Regions from separate parts of the Nocardia sp. NPDC059180 genome, predicted to be linked through region 2. Evidence: riboswitches for the same ligand, from Rfam matches in the RefSeq annotation. Region 2 holds a riboswitch; each other region holds the start of a gene.
What was found. A riboswitch is a leader RNA that binds a small molecule or an ion and turns the genes downstream of it on or off. The one in region 2 is predicted to bind S-adenosylmethionine.

Region 1 (3,273 bases), on a different contig from region 2:
CTCGGCGCCGAGAATCGAACTCCACAGTTCCGCCACCCAGGCGGCTGTCCCGGTGAGCCCGTGGTCCACATTCTCGTCGGTGCCCGCGACCGGCCAGGGCAGTGCGTCGCGATCGACCTTGCCCGAGGTGCGGGTGGGCAGTTCGGGCACCACGACCAGGCGCGGGACCAGCGGCGCGGGCAGCTGTTCGGCGAGCAGCGTGCGGGCGGTCTTCACGTCGTAGTCGGGTGCGGTTCCGGTGAGGTAGCCGACCAGGATCTGATTGCCCGCAGTGGTGGTGCGCACCGCGGCGGCCGCACCGCTCACACCGGGCAGATGTTGCAGGGCATTGTCGAGTTCGCCGAGTTCGATGCGACGGCCACCCACCTTGACCTGGTCGTCGGCGCGGCCGATGAAGACGAGTCCTGCACTGTCGTTGCGCACCAGATCGCCACTGCGGTAGGCGCGTTCCCAGCCGAGCGAGGCGAGCGGCGCGTACTTCTCGGCGTCCTTGGCCGGATCGAGGTAGCGGGCCAGGCCGACACCGCCGATCACCAGTTCGCCGGAGTCGCCCTCGCCGACCGGATTACCGGCGGCATCGACGACGGCCAGATCCCAGCCGTCCAGCGGCAACCCGATGCGTACGGGCCACTTTCCGTCCAGCAGTGCCGAACACGCGACGACCGTGGTTTCGGTGGGGCCGTAGGTGTTCCACACCTCTCGCTCGGACTCCGCGTCACCTGCCAGGCGTTCGGCGAGTTCGGGCGGCACGGCCTCGCCACCGAAGATGAGCAGCCGCACCGGTTCCAGAGCCTCGGCGGGCCAGGTCGCCGCCAGCGTCGGCACCGTGGAGACCACGCTGATCTCATGCCGTACCAACCACGGACCCAGATCGGCACCGGTGCGCACCAATGCGCGCGGCGCTGGAACGAGGCAGCCGCCGTGCCGCCAGGCCAACCACATCTCCTCGCAGGAGGCGTCGAAGGCGACCGAGAGTCCGGCCAGCACACGGTCACCGGGGCCGATCGGGGCGTCCCGCAGGAAAAGCCGAGCCTCGGCGTCGACGAGCGCGGCGGCGTTGCGATGGGTCACCGCAACACCTTTCGGGGTTCCGGTGGAGCCGGAGGTGAAGATGATCCACGCGTCATCGGTGGGGGAGGGCTGCGCCGGGCCATCGGTTTGCTCGGCGGATGCTGGGATCGGCTGCGCGTGCTCGGTCGGCTCGATACCCGCGGCGGTCACGATCGCGGTGACCCGAGCCTCGCCGAAAACCAGGCGGGCTCGCTCATCCGGGTCGTCGGCGTCGACCGGGACATAGGCCGCACCCGCGTGCAGCACAGCAAGAATCGTGACGTAGAGCTCACGGGTACCCGAGGGCATCCGCACACCGACCCGGTCGCCGCGGCGCACACCGGCCGCGGCGAGGCGTTCGACCGTGACCGCGATCTCGGCCAGCAGTTCGGTGTAGGTGAGCGCGGTGTCGCCGTCGTCGATGGCCGGTGCGTCCGGATGGGCGCGCGCGGTGTCAGCGAGGATGTCGACCAGTGTTCGCGCAGGTGGGGCGAGGGTTGAGCGTCGCAGCGGATCGAGCTCCTCGACCGAACCATCGGTGTCGATCTGCGGCTGGAGCATCACGTCCGGCCCACCTTCCTCAGCACTGTCCGGCAGTAACCATGTTCGGCGGTACGGCCTCACCAACTAATTCTCGAAGACGGTTGTTTCATACGAGGGTTACCAATGGGCAAACGGCGAATGCCCTGGTGACCAGTTGTCCACGGTACCCGCAGCGGCGACCGGGTTGACAGCAGCGGGGCCGGTCTGTCAGCCTCGGATCAGGTCATGAGTGCCAGCGTCAAGCCCCGGCTAGCTGGTCGGCAACCCTCCTCCGCGGTGGGGTGCTCCGGGTGACGACCGGGCCGACGCCCGACCGGGCGCGGCAAGCGCGGACTCGATGAAACTCCCCTTTTCGCGGGTCCCTCAGCCGACGGGATGACGTGATGACTGCTGTGTTCGATCAGACCTGTGCCCCCCTCGCCCGGGTCTCCGGAGACGACCTCCATGTCCCCCTGGTACAGGGCGGGACCTGCACGTACGCCAATTTCGACTATGCCGCGAGCGCACCGGCGCTGGCTCAGGTCACCGACCGGGTGCAGCGTTTGCTGCCCTACTACGCCAGCGTGCACCGCGGCGCGGGCTACGCCTCGCGGATCTCCACCGAATGCTATGAGGCCGCCCGTGGTTCGGTCGCCCGCTTTCTCGACGCGACCGACGACCAGGTTGTGGTCTTCACCCGCAACACCACCGACTCGCTGAACCTGTTGGCCGCCTGCGTGCCCGGCGACACCGTGGTGCTCGATGTCGAACATCACGCCAATTTCCTGCCCTGGGAACGGCGTGGGCGGCGGGTGGTGACCGCGGCGGATACGGTCGACGAGACGGTCCGCCGTGTGGTAGCCGAACTCTGTGCGAAACCGGCTGCGCTGCTTGCCATCACCGGCGCCTCCAATGTGACCGGCGAGGTCCTGCCACTGGCGCGGCTGGCCGAGATCGCCCATCAGTGTGGTGCCCGTATCCTCGTCGACGCCGCGCAACTGGCGCCGCACCGTCGAATCAGCCTGCGCGAGTGCGGCATCGACTACCTGGCCTTCTCCGGGCACAAGCTGTACGCGCCGTTCGGTTCCGGAGTGCTCGTCGGCAACCGGGATTGGCTCGACGCGGCGCCGCCGTACCTGGCCGGAGGCGGTGCGGTGCGTGAGGTACGGGTCGACGGCACCGAGTGGGCGCCCGCGCCGCAGCGACACGAGGCCGGATCGCCCAATGTGCTCGGCGTCGCGGCGTTGGCGGCGGCCTGCGATGCGCTGGCCGACATCGACGCCGACCGGGCGATCGCACATGAACGGCTGCTGGCCGAGCGGCTGCGGGACGGTCTGTGTGCCATCCCCGGCGTGCGGTTGCCGCGCATCTGGTCCGACAGCCCCGACACCGTCGGCATCGTCGCCTTCACGCTGGACGGTTTCGCGCCCGGCGAGGTGGCCGCCTATCTGTCCGCCGAACACGGCATCGGCGTGCGCGACGGCCGCTTCTGCGCGCACCCACTGCTGGCTCGTCTCGGGCTCGACGGTGCGCTGCGCGCGAGTATCGGATTGGGCACCAGCTCTACGGACGTGGACCGGCTGATCTCGGCGATCGCCGCGCTTGTCCACGACGGCCCGTCATGGAATTACACCCGCACTGACGGCCTGTGGAATCCGAGCCCGGAAACCAGGCCGTTCACCGGCGTCGATGGTGACGGAG
Region 2 (3,273 bases):
CGGGCGACTCGAAGAAGTGCAGGTACAGCTTGTGCGGGCGGTCGCCCTGATCGCGGATGGCCCACTGCTCGAGGGTGTTGGCGACCATGTCGACCTGCTTGGAGTGGCGGCGGGTGGCCTCGGAGCCCTCGTCGTAGTCGATGTCCTCGGGGTCGACGATGACCTCGATGGTCGGCGAATGATCCAGCTCGCGCAGTTCCAGCGGGGTGAACTTGGCCTGCGCCGGGCCGCGACGTCCGAAGACGTGCACCTCGACGGCCTTGTTCTCCTTCAGGCCCTTGTAGACGTTCGGCGGGATCTCGGTCGGCAGCAGTTCATCGCCGGTCTTGGCCAGCACGCGCGCGATATCCAGCGCGACGTTGCCGACGCCGAGCACCGCGACCTTCTCGGCCTCCAGCGGCCAGGTGCGCGGCACATCCGGGTGCCCGTCGTACCAGGAGACGAAGTCGGCGGCGCCGTAGGAGCCGTCCAGGTCGATGCCGGGGATCGGCAGCGCGCGGTCGGCGTTGGCGCCGGTGGAGAAGATCACCGCGTCGTAGAAGACCTTCAGGTCATCGAGGGTGATGTCGGAGCCGTAGTCGATATTGCCGAGCAGGCGCACCTGCGGCTTGTCCAGCACCTTGTGCAGCGCGGTGATGATGCCCTTGATGCGCGGGTGGTCCGGCGCGACGCCGTAGCGGATCAGGCCGAACGGCGCGGGCATCCGCTCGTAGAGGTCGATGGACACGTCCGCATCCGACTTCATCAACGCATCGGCGGCGTAGATACCGGCCGGTCCGGCACCCACGATTGCGATGCGGAGCGGGCGTGCAGCTGCGGTCTGTTCGGTCATCGTTTACGCGCACCTTTATGGTTGAGACAGTAAATGGCGTCCTGTTTAGCTTAGGCTAAGTTGATGCACGGCTGGATTTCACCTGTACGGCACCGGCCGCGATCCCGCCGATTCTATCGGGGGCATGTCCGGCCTACTTCGGGGACCAGGGATCATCGTCATTCATGAGCGATCAGCAGCCGGCCGATTCGAGTGCGGACAAGGGCGGGGAAACGCCGGCCGACGGGCAGGAATCCGACGATTCGACCCGCTCGATGGTGCCGTTCATCGTCGCGGCGGCGATCGCGGCGATCGTGCTCGCCGTCATCGTGATCTCCGAGCTGGTGTCGCCGGTTGAGAAAAATGTCACAGAGGCCGACCGGGTCGCCGCCGCGGTGCGTGATTTCGGCGATGCGAGTTCGCGCTACGGCTTGGTGCCGCCGAAGGAAGCGGCCTGCCCGGACTTCGACCCGAAGCGCTCACCGATGGCGGGCAGGCTGGACGAGGGCGAGACCGGAAAAGCCATAGAAATCACGAAACTCGAAGATATGAAGGTCGAGGGCGACAGCGCGACGGCGACGGTCACCAGCAAGGTCGACGGAGACGAGGCGACCGGAACCTGGCAGCTGCGGCGCGTCGATAACGAGTGGCTGGTCTGTCACTGAGCCCCTGCGCAGGCCCCTGATCGGGGGTTTGACACGACAACCCCTGGCCAGGCAATCTCGTTTCAGGTCATGAGTGCCAGCGCCAAGCCCCGGCTCGCTGGCCGGCAACCCTCCTCCGCGGTGGGGTGCTCCGGGTGACGACCTGGCACGCATCGAAGCCAGATGCGGCAAGTGCGGATTCTCGAGGAAGGTGCCACACATGACTTATGCCGGCGACATCACCCCGAAACAGGCGTGGGAGATATTGCGCGACGATCCACGGGCGGTCCTGGTGGACGTGCGGACCGAGGCCGAATGGAGATTCGTCGGCATCCCGGATACCAGCGCCATTGATCGGCAGACCGTGCTGATCGAATGGGTCGACGGCACCGGTGCGCGTAATACCGAGTTCGCCCAGCAACTGAGCACCGTCCTCGATGGTCGCGATCCGGATGCCCCCGTGGTGTTCCTGTGCCGCTCCGGCCAGCGTTCGGCCCATGCCGCGACTGTCGCGACCAGCACGGGTATCGAGCCCGCATACAACGTCAGCGAGGGCTTCGAAGGCCCGCTCGACGAGTTCGGTCACCGAGGTGTCGCCGGTTGGCGCGCCGACGGCCTGCCCTGGCGGCAGTCGTGATCACCGGCGGCGCGTTCAACCGGCCGCTGCCGGAGGGCGTCGGGCCCGCCACACTCGGTGTGCGCGGCGGAGTGCGGCGTTCGGGATTCGAGGAGACCTCCGAAGCGCTGTATCTGACGTCGGGTTTCGTGTACGAGAGCGCTGAAGCGGCCGAGGCCGCGTTCACTGGCGAGGTCGAGCATTTCGTCTACTCCCGCTACGGCAACCCCACGGTCGCCATGTTCGAGGAGCGGATGCGGCTGCTCGACGGCGCGGAAGCGTGTTTCGCCACCGCGAGTGGTATGGCCGCGGTGTTCACCGCGCTGGGTGCGCTGCTCGGCGCGGGTGACCGGCTGGTCGCCGCGCGCAGCCTGTTCGGCTCCTGTTTCGTGGTGTGCAACGAGATCCTGCCGCGCTGGGGTGTGGAGACGGTCTTTGTCGACGGTGAAGACCTCGACCAGTGGGAGCAGGCGCTGTCGGTGCCGACCACGGCCGTGTTCTTCGAGACGCCCGCCAACCCGATGCAGACTCTGGTGGACGTGCGCCGGGTGAGCGAGATGGCGCATGCCGCGGGCGCGAAGGTGGTGCTGGACAACGTCTTCGCGACGCCGCTGTTGCAGCGCGGCTTCGAACTCGGTGCCGATGTGGTGGTGTACTCCGGTACCAAGCACATCGACGGACAAGGCCGGGTACTCGGCGGTGCGATCCTCGGCGCCGAGGACTACATCGGCGGTCCGGTCAAGAACCTGATGCGCCACACCGGTCCGGCGCTGAGTCCGTTCAACGCGTGGACGTTGCTCAAGGGCCTGGAGACCATGCCGTTGCGGGTGCGCCATTCGACCGAATCGGCCCTGCGGATCGCACGTTTCCTGGAGGGCAATGATTCGGTGAGCTGGGTGAAGTACCCGTTCCTGGATTCGCATCCGCAATACGACCTGGCGGCGAGTCAGATGAGCGGCGGCGGCACCGTGGTCACCTTCGAGCTGAAGGCGCCCGAGCACGAGGCGAAGAAGCGTGCCTTCGAGGTGCTGAACCGGCTGCGCATCGTCGACCTGTCCAACAATCTCGGCGACGCCAAGACCCTGATCACTCATCCGGCTACCACCACCCATCGCGCGATGGGTCCGGAGGGGCGCGCCACCATCGGCCTGACCGACGGTGTCGTGCGTATTTCGGTGGGGCTCGAGGATGTGGAGGATCTG
Region 3 (3,273 bases), on a different contig from region 2:
GTAGTAGAGCGCGTCGAAATCCTTGCTGCTCTGGCGTGCGGTGTATTCCGCGTTGGACACCAGATCGAGCGTCAGATCGATGCCCACCGTGCGCAGCTGCTGCTGGATCAGCTCGAGGATCGCCTGATTACCGGCGAACACCTGGCTGAACGTCACTGCGAAACCCAGGCGCTGCCCGTCCTTCACCCGGATACCGTCGTCACCGCGCACCCAGCCCGCACGGTCGAGGGCCGCGCGCGTGGCGTCGGGATCGAAACCGATGCGCTGTGAAAGATCCAGATAGCCGGGCGTTCTGGACGCCAGTGCGCTGGTCGCAGGCCGGAACTGCGGTCCGAGCACGGTATCGACCAGCTCCTGTCGATCGATCGCGGTCAGCAGTGCTTGCCGCACCGCGGGATCGCGCAGCGGGCCGCGGGTCACATTCGGCTGGAATCCGAACGGAATCCCCGGATTGGCGGTGCTGAGCACCCGGCCGCCGGTCGCCTCGATCTGTGGTGCGTCCTGCGGCAGTGCGTCGCTGGTCGCGTCGAGCTGATCCGAAGACAACGAACCCGTCCGCACACCCGACTCGGGGACAACGGTGAACTCGATGCGGTCCAGATACGCCTCGCCCTGATGGCCGAACACCGCCGAGCCCCACCCGTAGCCGGGGCGCTTCACCAGCGTGGCGGACACGTCCTGGCGGTAGTCGGCATAGCTGAACGGCCCCGACCCGACCGTGGCCGCGCCGGCGCACCGATCCTCCGCGGACCGCGCGGTCGTGGCGTCGGCGAGGATGCCCAGCTGCGGGGTCGAGGACGCCTGCAGGAACTGGGCGTTCGGGGCGCTGAACTCCACTCGCGCCGTCAACGGGTCGACCGCGGTCGTACCGACGTAGCCGGTCAGGTAGCTGGTGCCGAGCGGTGCCTTGGCCGCGCCGAGCGTCCGCACGATCGAGTCGAAGGTCTTGCGCACCGAGTCCGCGGTCAGTGGCGTCCCGTCGCTGAAACTCACCCCGTCGGCGAGGTGGAAGGTGAACACCTTCGCATCCGGGCTCACCTCCCAGCCGGTGGCCAGCCATGGCTTCAGCTCACCGGTTTCCGGATCCTGATCGGTCAGCGAATCAACCACCTGCCGGGCCACGTAAATCGTCTGATTGGTGCTCGCCTGCGCCGGATCCGCGCAGGTCGGCGCCACCGAAAGCCCGTAGCGCAGAATTCCGCCCGGTTGTGGCGGCCCGGCCGCGGCGTCCGGTGCCGAAGTACCGGATCCGCAGCCGGCGAGTGTGGTGGCGGCGAGCAGCGCGCCGGTCAACGCGGCGACCCGGGGTCGAGATCGGGTCACCTGTGCGCTCCGTTCGTAGTTGCGGCCTTGTCGGCGTCTTTCATCTGTGCCTCCATCGGTCCCGGCGGAAGCACCCGCACCCGGTGACCGGGGGGTTGCTGCGACGTCGACGAGCCAGGTCTCTCGGTCGCTCTGGATGGTCTCGCCGGACCGGACGCGGTGCGGTATCCGATCGGGCCGAATCATCATGCGTCGCAGGGAAACCGCAGCACAATGGTAGTAATCAGGGTGAGTTCAGCTCTTGTCCCGCGCACCCGGCGCGCGCCGCAAGTGACACGGTCGGATCCGAGGTAACGTGCCGGACGCGGTCACGGGAATATCGTGAATGTCCGCCTGTGTCGACGGCCTGACCTGCGTGTCCTCGCCGCCGTCTTCGGCACCATTCGGAGCGGCGACCGCTCCTGTCTCTGCCGACAGTGGAATTACCGAGGTGCCGTGAGCGAACCGGGGTCGGTGCGACCGAAAGCCGGCTCCCGGGCGTATCGCATTACGGCGCGATCCGCCGACCCTTCCACGCGAGCGCACCGCGACGTAGGGCGCGGCGGGACCTGGCCCATAGGTACAGGTACATAGCCACCGAGCACGGATGTGCCAGTGCTGCGGTGATGTCGTCGCGGTGCGGTGCCGCACCGGTTTCGAGGGCGCGAGCCGCGAGGCGTCCAGCGACGGCCGCGGCATAGCCGAGCAGGCCCGCGCGTCGGATGTCTCCACGTCCGGCAATGGCAGCCAGCGGCGGCAGCCAATAGACCAGGGCGGCAATGGCTCCCACCGTGAGCCCGCCGGCTGCCGACCCGCCGTATGCGGACCAGAGCCACCGTGTGTAGCCGGCCTCGAGCTCGGCGGCGTCGTGGTACATGCGGGTGCTCGCCAATGGTCCGGCCGCCACCACGGCGGTCCGCATGCCCTTTCGGCGCAACGTCCTGGCGATATCGAGGTCCTCGGTGACACTGCCCGACACCGCCGTGTGACCGCCGATGGTCCGGTAGGACTCGGCGTCGAAGACCAGGAACTGCCCGCATGCCACCGCCATCGACGGCCGGGTTCCCCGGTCGGCCACCGACACCGGCAACGTCGTGGCCCATGACCAGCACAGCAGCGGCTGCACCAGGTGTTCGGCGGGCGAGGCCGCGAGCTGTCGCGGCCAGGGCGACACCAGAGCCGCCTGACCCGCCCGCAGTTCATTCACTGCCGCAGCGATCGCGGCGGGGGCCAGCCGCACATCTGCATCCACGAACACCAACACCGCAGCATCGGCCGCAGCTGCCAGCCGGGCACACGCGGCCGCTTTACCAGTCCAGCCCGGTTCGGGTTCGTCGGCGCAGCGCAGCACCGTGATTCGCGGATCGTCACCGGCAGCCCGTTTTGCCGCTTGGTAGGTGCCATCCGTAGAACCGTCGTCCAGAATCAGCACCCGCAGCCCGGGCACCCCCGTCTGCTCACGCAGATCGGCGATCAGCTCAGGCAGCTGCCGCGCCTCGTTCCGGGCCGGGACACAGACTGCAACGGACTCGTCCACAGACGGACCCGGAATCAGGCGGCGCATCGTCATCAGGTTCCATACCGCGACAGCGCATCCGGCCACCGCGATTCCCGAACCCGCGCGAACCGCGGTCGTCGTCCCCGATCTCACCTACTGCGAACTTCGCGCCACCAACGCCCGATATCGAAGTTGGGGGCCGGGGCATTCGGTGGGGCCGGGTTGCGGTTGACGTAGGCGAGGGCTGCGACGACGGCAGCGACGGCGAGGGTGATACCACCGACGATGCCCGCCCAGCCCGCGAAGGACCGGGTGTTGGGGTCGGCGTAGCTGACCTCGGCGCGCATATTCGTCACATCACCCGGCGGCAGCTTCCACGACACCACCGAATCGCCTTCGCGGGTGCCGTTGGTCTTGGCGATCCTGGCCGGGAACGCGATGCTGAACTGCACGTCCGAGCCGTGCGGCGGCAC

Region 1: it holds a riboswitch for S-adenosylmethionine, as region 2 does, so the genes downstream of both, ACFXNW_RS03475 (aminotransferase class V-fold PLP-dependent enzyme) here and ACFXNW_RS27930 (rhodanese-like domain-containing protein) in region 2, are expected to answer to the same signal.
Region 3: it holds a riboswitch for S-adenosylmethionine, as region 2 does, so the genes downstream of both, ACFXNW_RS13220 (ABC transporter substrate-binding protein) here and ACFXNW_RS27930 (rhodanese-like domain-containing protein) in region 2, are expected to answer to the same signal.

The regions. Positions count from the first base shown of each region.
Region 1 covers NZ_JBHZBU010000001.1:747,804-751,076, forward strand. The annotation lists gene ACFXNW_RS03470 (Pls/PosA family non-ribosomal peptide synthetase) at 1-1,611, opposite strand, end outside; SAM riboswitch class IV at 1,815-1,928, shown strand; gene ACFXNW_RS03475 (aminotransferase class V-fold PLP-dependent enzyme) at 1,977-3,273, shown strand, end outside.
Region 2 covers NZ_JBHZBU010000011.1:170,132-173,404, reverse strand. The annotation lists gene ACFXNW_RS27940 (FAD-dependent oxidoreductase) at 1-832, opposite strand, end outside; gene ACFXNW_RS27935 (hypothetical protein) at 997-1,476, shown strand; SAM riboswitch class IV at 1,542-1,656, shown strand; gene ACFXNW_RS27930 (rhodanese-like domain-containing protein) at 1,676-2,092, shown strand; gene ACFXNW_RS27925 (O-succinylhomoserine sulfhydrylase) at 2,089-3,273, shown strand, end outside.
Region 3 covers NZ_JBHZBU010000003.1:606,037-609,309, reverse strand. The annotation lists gene ACFXNW_RS13220 (ABC transporter substrate-binding protein) at 1-1,323, opposite strand, end outside; SAM riboswitch class I at 1,373-1,466, opposite strand; gene ACFXNW_RS13215 (glycosyltransferase) at 1,811-2,872, opposite strand; gene ACFXNW_RS13210 (LppM family (lipo)protein) at 2,950-3,273, opposite strand, start outside.